3 regions of the Mastigocladopsis repens PCC 10914 genome follow, and region 1 is predicted to be linked to each of the others. Evidence: riboswitches for the same ligand, from Rfam matches in the RefSeq annotation. Region 1 holds a riboswitch; each other region holds the start of a gene.
The links. Region 1 has a riboswitch for cyclic di-AMP ahead of MAS10914_RS0123700 (glycosyltransferase family 4 protein). Riboswitches for the same ligand answer to the same signal wherever they lie in the genome.
Positions count from the first base shown of each region.

Region 2: linked by a shared signal. The riboswitch ahead of MAS10914_RS0100660 (hypothetical protein) and the one ahead of MAS10914_RS0123700 (glycosyltransferase family 4 protein) in region 1 are both predicted to bind cyclic di-AMP.
Region 3: linked by a shared signal. The riboswitch ahead of ntrB (nitrate ABC transporter permease) and the one ahead of MAS10914_RS0123700 (glycosyltransferase family 4 protein) in region 1 are both predicted to bind cyclic di-AMP.

Region 1 covers NZ_JH992901.1:4,873,025-4,876,650, forward strand. Annotated here, with positions in the region: gene MAS10914_RS0123700 (glycosyltransferase family 4 protein) at 1-1,077, opposite strand, end outside; cyclic di-AMP (ydaO/yuaA leader) riboswitch at 1,238-1,463, opposite strand; gene MAS10914_RS34615 (hypothetical protein) at 2,213-2,440, shown strand; gene MAS10914_RS0123705 (flavin monoamine oxidase family protein) at 2,961-3,626, shown strand, end outside.
Region 2 covers NZ_JH992900.1:98,606-102,231, reverse strand. Annotated here, with positions in the region: gene MAS10914_RS0100665 (hypothetical protein) at 1-673, shown strand, start outside; gene MAS10914_RS0100660 (hypothetical protein) at 844-1,998, opposite strand; cyclic di-AMP (ydaO/yuaA leader) riboswitch at 2,274-2,425, opposite strand; gene MAS10914_RS0100655 (hypothetical protein) at 2,594-3,626, shown strand, end outside.
Region 3 covers NZ_JH992901.1:2,994,714-2,998,339, forward strand. Annotated here, with positions in the region: gene MAS10914_RS0115460 (sensor histidine kinase) at 1-1,081, opposite strand, end outside; cyclic di-AMP (ydaO/yuaA leader) riboswitch at 1,327-1,534, shown strand; gene ntrB (nitrate ABC transporter permease) at 1,644-2,495, shown strand; gene MAS10914_RS0115470 (ABC transporter substrate-binding protein) at 2,705-3,626, shown strand, end outside.

The sequences.
Region 1 (3,626 bases):
TTTAGGAGGAACGAGTAATCCAGTGATTTCAGGTACGACTGTAAACCGCAACCCTCCAACATCACTAGCCACGACTGGAGTCCGACTAGCCATTGCCTCAATTGCAACTAAACCAAAAGGTTCGTAGTGACTGGGTACAACACACACATCTGCGGCTGCATAGTAGAAGGGAAGAACAGAATCATTTAAGCGACCTGGAAAGGTTGTGCAATCTTCCAGTCCAAGTTCAGCCACGATGCTTGCGATGCGATCGCGCTCGATCCCGTCGCTGTGACCGGGACGGCTTCCACCCCCAATAACTAGTTGTAGGTTAGCTTGATCCCGCAAACTAGACCTTGCAATGGCTCGCACCAGTGTCTCGATCCCCTTGCGCTGATCAAAGCGACCAACGTAGAGAACCATCTTGACATCAGGTGCAATTCTTAACTCCTGCCGTGCCGCAACTCGTGGAATTGGACCAAATTTATCGACATCAGTCCCACAGGGAATCAGTTCTATTTGCCCTTGAGTGGAAACGAGTCTTCGCATATGTTCCTGCTCTTGAGGACTAGTTGCAACAACTCGATCCACACTCTCCAGACAGGCTTTTTCAATAGCTAGTCGCTTGGTAGCAATTGCCGGGATATCAGCAACAGCGCTGTACTTGACGGCTCCTAGAGAGTGATAGGTATGTACCTGAATCAACTGTTGCTGCTTTTTCAGTTCCATACCTACCCAAGAGGACAGCCAGTAGTTGCTATGAATCAGAGAGTACTGGAATCCTTGCTCCTGCTGGAATGCTTGGAACTCTGCAATGAATTCAGGCAGATGCTCGAATAAGCGATCTCGCCCTATGAACTCAGCAGGTCCAGCTTTTAACCGAATAGTTCGACAATTAGGTTCATGTTGCACAATCGCAACCTGCTCTGCACTACTTCGGCGAGTGAACATATCCACTTGCCAACCTTGCAGAGCAAGCGCATGACCTACTTGACGCACATAGACATTTTGTCCCCCAGCCTCTTCCTGTCCAATTTCTGCAGCAGGATCTCCATCAACAGAAATCAGAGCTATGCGATGTTTTTTGGTCGGTAACATAGTTCAACTTCACCATATGGCAACTTTTCCTGCCTCATATACCAAGGAGAAGATAATACTATCCTCATCCTCAAGGTCGAGGGCAGGTACAACGAAGCGCACAGATACCAGCCAAGGACACTGACGCGAACAAGGCATTACTTGTCAGAATGCTGCTCGTTCAGTCTCCTCTCAATGCCGACGAAGTTAGCTGACGGGCTAGGACTGAGAGATGTCCCCCTCACAGAAGAGAGAAGAAGGAACAAAGAAGATATAAGCAAAAATTTCAGTAATTTTGTCTTTTTTCATTCTTCATTTTTCACTCTTTTATGAAATAAGCCCCAAACTTGGTTCCTCCGCTCCTGGCATACCCCAACTAAACAGAATGTTTAGGGCAAACCGTGGATTAGGCAGACTGATGTAGATTTGTTAAGAATTTAACGTGTAAGCGTGATTCAAGTCAACCTCTTTCAAGAGTGACTCCTACTAACTACAAGCACTAATGTGGTCTAATATGTTCCATTGCAAATTATGCAAACACTTAACAACATTATTTGACGATGCTTGCCTGGTAAAAGAATTAGGGTTATATTGTCTTTCCAGCATAAACGTTATCCTGATTATACATTGTAGGTAGAAAAAAAGTAACTGTTACACATAAATTAATCAAAAAATAGAAATTTTCATCAATCAAAACTTAATGAATCATTCTCTATAGAAGAGATATGAATAAGGCATTTTTAACGAAAATAGCAATTCAATTATAAGTAGATTGCTATGGCATATCTGCAAACTAGACATTTTGTCATGTTGTTAGAGAAGCTTCGCTAACAACATGACATTTTGGACTTTCAAGACAGACCTTAGTTTATATTAGCTTGATAATATCATAATGCAATCTCTTGCTAAAGAGACTAATTTTTTATAGCGGAATAAAGAATAAAGTAAATTTGTTATTTAAATAAAGAAAATACAAAAAATAATTTTTAGCAAAATATTTCGTTGAGCTACTAGTTAACTAACATGACACAGTAGTTAAATATCATGACATAATCTCCTAATTAAATAACAATAGATTTGCTAATGTTCTAAGTAGGTCGGCACAAATAAAGCTAACTATAGCGGTTTGCAATTGGGTGAAGTACACAAAGAAATAATGAACCACAGATGGACGAGCCAGCGCCTTGCGGTGAACCAGCGCTATGCAGGAGGGTTTCCCGACCCAGGCGACTGGTGTAAGTCCTGCGGACAGGGTACGCCAACGCCGTCAGGCGTGCCGCAGGCATACCCGGAGGGGCCCCCGGAACGCGCTGGCTCACCAGCTCTCAATTACGATCGCAACTGTTGGGTTAGCATCTCTTGCCAAATGTTTCAGGATTTGTAATTCTACATTCATTGCCCTACTTACCTTGTAGAGTTTTATCTTTTGATTCTTTTATTCACAATACTCGGAAAGTGACACAAGAGGGATAAGACCGCAGCTATCATCAATGGCACAGTCAGAATGCGCTCTGTTAATCTTTGAAAGTAGTTGTGACGTCAGTCGCCAGAATCCAGAATGGATTTTGGGCGAGTAGGTAGCACACGAGTAACAAGCCCCCGGATTTATCCGTGGCGGGGGTCTCATATCATAATCATGTCCGGTTGAAGACTTATAAGCTAATCGTCATTCATTTTTCCTGGATGATTCGCTTGTAGTAACGGCTTCAGCCCTAGCTCTATGCAACTTGAATGCTCATTAGCTTAGCACTTCTCAAATGAATTAAAATGCAGATCCAAATGTGAGAATGCTGACAAAAGCAAGCTTTACACAGTTGTTCTTATTTATCGGCAAATGGCAGTCATGAAGGAACAGATTTAGCCTGATAATTTGGTTCTTATTGATGTTTTTAGGGAATTAAGCGATGCCATCTCAAACTATTATCATTGGTGCAGGACTAGCGGGGCTGAGTGCGGCTTATGAACTGGTACGCGCAGGCATGGATGTCCAAGTATTTGAAGCACAGGAGCGTGTAGGTGGGCGGGCTTATACAGTTCAACTTAGTGCAGGACAATACGGAGAGTTAGGTGCCGAGTTTGTGGACGATAATCATACTGCTCTGATGACTTATGCAACTCAATTTGGTATTCAGCTTGACCCAGCGTGCCATTTTTCTGATGACCTCTACTGGTTCATTGACGGAACACTTCGCAATGGTATGTCGCTGACAGCAGAACAAAGTACGGATTTGGACAATCTGTATGTAAAGCTCCAAAGTCTGTTAGATGAACAACAAGACCCCCAACAGACTTTAGATGAATGGTTGGATGCACACCCAATCGCTCCCTTTGCACGCCGAATTGCTCGTTTGCTGGCTTCTTCACTATTTGCTACCGATGCAGACCTGATTAGCATAGGTTTCTTTGCTTATTTTACAGGGATCAGCAACAGAGCTTACAATATGCGGGTTCAAGGCGGTGTTTCGCGTTTGGTGGATGCTTTGGCTAAATATCTGGGGGAGCGAGTTCATACTAATGCTCCCGTGCGCCGTATCCAGCAGACTGATAACTCTGTTAGCGTCAGTGTAGAG
Region 2 (3,626 bases), on a different contig from region 1:
ATGGTATCAAAATTTAATAGAGATTAATCGTAAATACAAACCTACAAAAGAAAATTGGCAAGAAATTTTAAAAAGAACAGATATATCTCTAGATATAGATATTTTTAAAATAGTTGCTCCAAACGCACAGGTATTAAATCCAGTTCATCACTCTACAGGAGTGTGTCACTTAGGAATGATACCTTATGTCCTTGGCATATATCTACACTTGGGAAGTAAAGGTATAATTTATCATTGTTATGACGGAATTGATGAAATATCTAATGCATCTGTCAATCAAGAAAAAGACATCCCTAACAATCTCATAATCAAAATTGACTCAAAAAGTATCACAATTGCTGAGTTTTCACCAGAGGATATTGGTCTTGAAAGAGTCAACATAGAAGAGATTAAAGCAGAACAAGAAATCAAAGAAGAAATGAATATTTTTTGGGAAATTCTCTCTGGAGATAAACAATACTTTAAATCAAAAAGAGATTTTTTGGTAGCAAACGCGGGTTTGTTACTAGTAGCTGGGGAGAAAGTACCAAATCTTCATGAAGATATTGTGAGTCAACTCAAAACAGGAGTCAAGATAGCTGAATATTTAATTGATTCAGGCAAGTCATATGAAAATTTTCATCAGATATTGTTGGCTTTGCACAACAACCTTGATTGGTCATTAAGTAAATAATAAGGGCAACCTTAAGAAGGATTTTAAGGACTTGAAGAACAATATTAAGGAAACACTCTTCATTCTCCATCAATAAATTTGGGTACTTGTATTCAAGTTGTCATTAAAGTGATAAGTTTACAATGCAAACTAATAACTATTTCTTTTTTAGCTGACTCAGTTTCACTGTTTCACTTTAGTAACTCTATAAAAATAAATAACTCACCATAACTCATATATTTGCTACGGAAAAGTTTTTTCACATTATCTGGTAAATCATCCATAGCTACATCATTTTGTCTAAATACTCTACCATTAATTCGGATATTTATATCTGCTTTATTGGCAATATCTTGGAACAATTTGGCATTTTGGAGGTAATAGCCTTGGTCGCATAGAACATACTTGACTTTATCATAAGTACGTTGAACTCTACCGTATTGAATAACGTCTACTGTTACGTACAGACAATTTTCTAGAGATATAGTTTTGGCATCTTGCCATATCTCCTCAAACCTTTCATTAATAAATGCACCTACAGGAGAATCTATATGTAGTTTTAACTGCTTACTCATTGTCGTCAGTTTCCCAGAGCGAAAGAAGGTAACGAACAAATTTGGAGCACACATATAAATAGCTAGGGATGGGCTAGTATTGTACAATCTAACCTTTAATTTATCTTGATTTCCGTTCACTTCTAATTTTTGAATTATTTTCTGTATTTCTCGTAAATTTATATAAATTTTTTCTGCAATATTAATATCATTAAATTCCTCTGATAAACCTTGTAATTCTATGGAACGAGCTTCTACCAAATCTCTGTTTTCTGGATTAAGAAATAAAATTTCAATCTCATGATTATTGTTTTCAATATATTTGACAATGGCTTGAGTAAATTTTTCTTTGTAACTATTATCTCTCAATAATTCTGTCCAGGTTTCCAATATTCTAATAGAAGCTATAGGATGAGGAGAACATTTTGTGAAAGATTTTGTTTCCATGATTGTAGTAATAAAGTCAGACTTGTCAAATAAATCTAGCTCCACTCCTTGCTGTTCATCTAATTCTTTTAGACGACGAAAAACAATATCAAAAGCCACAAAAGCACAGACAGCACCTAGCAAGTTAAAACCCATATTTTGCCAAACATTAAACCAATCAATTCCCTGCTTAGATAATAATGGTGATATGATTAATATTATGGATGCTCCAGAAAGAGCAGAACCAACTTTTACAGATGGAGTGCGAAGTAAATTTTGAAATTTACGTATCCTTAAATAAAGCCTTTGCTGCCCTAGCTTTCTTTTTTGGACTTGTGATATACCTGTGAACGGATTCACTTTCATTTAGCTTCTCCTTTATTGACAAGTGAATCCCTACGCCAAAATTATTCTTATTGTTTAGCCTACAGTTACTCAGTTAACCCGAAAACAGTTGACTTCTAGATTTCGTGATAACCGATTGATTGGAATAATATATTCGGCTCAAACTCTAAGAGTAATAATTTGGGGTTCGGGATTTTTCGATTACTAAGTTACTAAGTCAGTACCACTAGAAATTTAGAACAAGCAAAAAACCAAAAACACTGAATAGAACACCATTCGATAAAAATGATATTCGTTCAGCCTCCTCTCAATGCCGACGAAGTTAGCTGACGGGCTAGGACTGAAAGGTGTCCATCCTGGAAAAATCACAGTATTAGCCCCACAATCATTTGGTTCCTCCGCTCCGTATTACCATATACGCCTAAAGGCAATAAGGCAAAACAGTATTAGGCAGATATGCTTTTTTGCTTTTTGAAAGTATTTATACTTTATTTAGATTATTTGAATATAGCAAACAACTTTTATTTTTACAAGTTTCACAATAAAATATTAATTTAGTAATCTATTTAATTATATAAATTATATAGATTTTAATAAGGAGCATCCCTCTAAAACCATGAAAAGAAACACCAAGACAGAGGAGACAGGCAACCAACAGAAAAAAACAGTCAGAAGTCTTTCCATTACCCAAAACGCTTGGGATGCCATCAAAGACAAAGCAGCAAGAGAAAAAATATCCGCTTCTGAGTTCCTTGAACGGATTGGACGTGATGCATCGGTGCTGGAAACTCCAATTCATTCCCGTCTCAAAGCATTCTTGGAAGCGCCTATTTCTATCTGGTGGTGTTGGTCAGAAGCTACAAGGCGCTATGCAGTTCAATTGGGGCTTGTGGAGAATCATAGGGAAGAAGGACTCAAGGACTACATAGTTGAGGAGCGACTCAAGCGACAAAAAGAAATTGTTGGAGATTGTCTTTGGCGTGCCATGCTCACGCTCGCTGTTATCAACTATGGTATTCCTGAACTTAGTATTAATAGCATGACACCTCTTCTGCGCTGGATGAGCTTCAAAATGCTGCTACACAGGGCAGAACAAGCAGAGAGCCATGCTCTACAAAAAACCGATAAGCCTACGTTTACTATTGCACAGGAGCAAATCGAAACTGATTTGGCTGAAATTCAAGCTGCGCTCGACCTCTTGCAACAATTCTCACCCTCGTATTACGAAGTCCTAGATATGGTGATGAAGGGCAGGATGAGTTTTGCCCAAATCGCGAAGTACAAACGCCTTAATACTCAAAGAAACGTAACCGAAGCAGAAGCACGACGGGAAGCAAAAGAGGCGGTCTACCAACTTCGGGCATACCTCCACAACAAAGTAACGAATATTGCTAAAGAACAGTACAAAAAAAGTTTCTGCAAATCTGAAAACGCTTTAGAAGCCAAAAAAAAGGAATATTATCAGTTATGTTCCCTGTCTTTTTTAAAAGAGAAAGACACGAAAGACCTTGAAGAGCGTTTTCTCCGTTCCTCGTTGGAAGAGCCGGAACTGGAATTCTGGATAAAGGAAATTGACCACTTAGCAGGACATTACTTAGGTAAATTTGAGTCTATCCACACCGATTCCAAACATAAAGACCTTCATTACG
Region 3 (3,626 bases), 1.9 Mb from region 1:
AGGACTTAGTGCCATAAGGGATGCGAAAGTAGGGTTCAAAAATGTGCGCTTGGTCTTCTGGTTCAATACCAATCCCAGTGTCGGAGACTGCAATAGTCCATTTGTCCACGCCCAAGGTTTTACACGTAATTTTTATACTTCCCGACTCTGTGTAGCGAATCGCATTACTGACAAGATTTGTTACAATTTGCTGCAACCGTAACGGGTCTGTGAGAACTTCTTCAGGAGCGCGTGAAGCGGAGCTATCGGCGCAAGCCGAATCGCACTCAACTCTCATTTGTAAATTTTTATTAGCAGCCAAAGGCTCCAACATTTCGGAGACATTTCTAATTAATTCATGCACACTGGTTGGTTCTGGCTGCAGTTTCATCTGCCCTGCATCATAACGGGAAATCTCTAGTGCATCGTTAATCAGGTGGAGTAATAGTCTCCCACTGCGTAGCACGCGCTCAACATGCTCTAGATGACTAAGGGTGTCTTTTTCCTCGGATTTTTGGCGTTGGAGGCGCAAAAACAAATCAGAGTAACCAATAATCGAAGTTAAAGGGCTTTTGAGTTCGTGTGCCAAATGCGATATGTTGTCTTGGTTTGCCCGCACCAAGCGAGTGAGTTCCTGATTGTTGAGGGTGAGTTGATTTTGCAACTGCTCTACTTCTGCCAATCGCTGTTGTGTGTAACTTTGGAAACAGTAGGCGATTGCTTCATCCAACACCATATCAATCAAACGCACAGCTCGCATCACGTCTTGTGCTGAGGCTTCCAGTAATTCTGATTCTAAAGTTCTAAATATTATGTTACGTAAGAGACGATACTCTCTTGCAATTTCTGCTGCATCAAAACCTTGCTCTGCCCTGAGAATACCATGATGCAAACTCGCTTGAATTATGGGTTGGATTTGATCATCTTGATATTGAGAAAGCACTGTTGCCAGCGCCAAGAGGATATGGCTAAGATGGTTTTCAATAGCTGTGCGAGATAAATTATTGGTGCTAGAAATCTTTTTATCTTGTCGAACAGCTTCCACCCACTGTTCTATAATCGTCCGAGTTTTATCCTGCAGCAATTGACTAAAATCTTTCATCACTTATCAGTGGATAAACATAATAGCAGAGAAAAATCTTTTATTATCCATGTAGAGAGGTGCTACATTTAGTTATTAAAAGTATGTGATGACTCAGCATAAAAATACATGATTTTTAGCTAAGATTTATATATCTTAATACAGATGAATTGACTCAATTCAAAGATACTTGTTTTCAAGGCAAAAAACTATATCTTAAGGTAGCTTGACGCTACTATGTATCAATGTTAAATTTATCAAAAATAAGAGTAAGTCAGCCTAATCCAATGAATCGCATTGCGTAAGTTGGAGCGGAGGAACCAAAGTATGGGGCGTATCTCATAGAAGAAGAAAAAAAGAGTGAAGAACTAGGAATAAGTGTATCTTTCTTCCTTGTTGTTTCTGCTTCTATGAGAGGGGTATCTCTCAGCCCTAGCCCGTCAGCTAACTTCGTAGGCAATGAGAGGAGACTGAAGAGACAGCATTATGTATAATGTATGTATAATGTTCTGATCTCATCAGTATCCTTGGCTGGTACTGCTCAGATTACTTGTACCTGCGCTTGAGTCTGTTGAGGTCACAAATGATATTTCAACTGAATGTAGCTGCCATATTGGCAGTTGCTGGTCGAACAGCTTGGAAACATGCTAAACCCGTGATAATACGGGATGCCTTCTTGTTTCCTTTGATTGGTTTTTTGGGTGTTATTGTTGTATGGTGGATTATTGCCCTTGCAAACCATGAATTGATGCCCAGCCCGCCTGAAGCGTTGGTCGCAAATTTAGATTACATCCTCAACCCATTCTTCCAAAGAGGACCTGGAAATCTAGGTATTGGCTGGTTACTGATAGCAAGTATCCGACGGGTATTGTTAGGGTTTGCGCTAGGTGCTATTGTTGCAATTCCCGTTGGTTTTCTGATTGGGATGTCCAAAACAGCACTGATGGTTCTCAATCCCGTCATTCAAATCTTCAAACCAGTATCACCCTTGGCATGGCTTCCTATTGCCCTGGCAATCTTCAATTTGGCAGATCCATCCGCAATATTTGTCATTTTCATCACCTCTTTGTGGCCCACAATCATTAACACTGCCTTGGGAGTTTCCAGTGTTCCCAAGGATTATCTAGATGTGGCAAGAGTTCTGGAAATGCCCCGTTGGCGAAGAATTACAAAAATCATCTGGCCCGCAAGTTTGCCTTATATTTTTACAGGTTTGCGGATTAGTTTAGGAATTGCTTGGCTAGTTATCGTCGCTGTAGAAATGCTCACAGGCGGTATTGGAATTGGCTTTTTTGTCTGGGATGAATGGAGTCGCCTGAACCTAAACTCCGTTTTTCTTGCCGTGCTGGTGATTGGCTTAACAGGGCTATTTCTTGATTACGCCATCGGTAAAATACAAGCTTTAGTCACTCGTCGCCCCATAACTTCAAACTAGCTATTTGTCAACACTCAATAATCAGGTGTAGGGTGCGTTAACGCAGTGTAACGCAGCGTAGAGTCACCACCTTTAGTATTGGTGCGTTAGTAACCCAACGCATCTGAGGACAAAGAGCTAACAGACCATAGAGGGCGAGGAAGGATACGACAAAAAACTTTTGTACCTTCGTGGTTAATGAGTGATTTCGCAGCCGCAGGAGGTTTTTCATGAGTGACCATAACACAAATAACTGGACGCGAAGAGACTTTGTCAAAGGACTGGGAGCAACAGCATTTGCAAGTGGACTTTCTTCTTGTGCCATTAATGCTAACCGTGCGCCCAAAGGAATCTCATCAGCAGCATTGGCGGTGGAACCAGTCGTAGACCCCAAGACACTGGAAAAACCTAACATTACAGTGGGCTATGTGCCGGTGAATGACTGCGCTCCCTTTGCCGTAGCTTGGGAGAAAGGGTTTTTCCGCAAGTATGGTTTGAATGTCACCCTCAGCCGCGAGGCTAGCTGGGGGACATCTCGTGACGGCATTATTTTTGGTCGCCTTGATGCTTCGCCAGTCGTGAGTGGTGCGGTGACGAATGCTAGAACAGGTGCAGAAGGCGCACGTCATGCACCTTTGTGTGCGGCAATGACAATTCACCGTCACGGTAACGCCATGACGATGAATAAAGCAATGTGGAATTCGGGGTTGCGTCCTTGGCGAGACTATAACGGCAATTTGGAAGAGTTCGGGCGCGATTTTCGCAATTACTTTGAAAAATTACCATCCGAGCAACGAGTTTGGGCAGTGGTGCTAAGTTCAGCTATTTATGAATACTTTATCCGCTACTTAGCTGCTGCTGCTGGAGTTGCTCCCGACAAAGAATTTCGCATTATCATTATTCCACCGCCGCAGATGGTGGTGAATATGCGGATTGGGGCAATGCAAGGTTATATGGTGGCAGAACCTTGGAATACACGGGCAATTACTGGCAATGACGGAATTGGCTTTACCTTCGCTCAGGGTAAGGAAATCTGGCAAGGACACCCAGATAGACTTCTAGGCGTGATGGAGTCTTTCATTAAAGAAAATCCCAAAACCTATCGCTCCTTGGTTAAGGCAATGATAGAAGCTTGCCGCTATTGTGGCGATC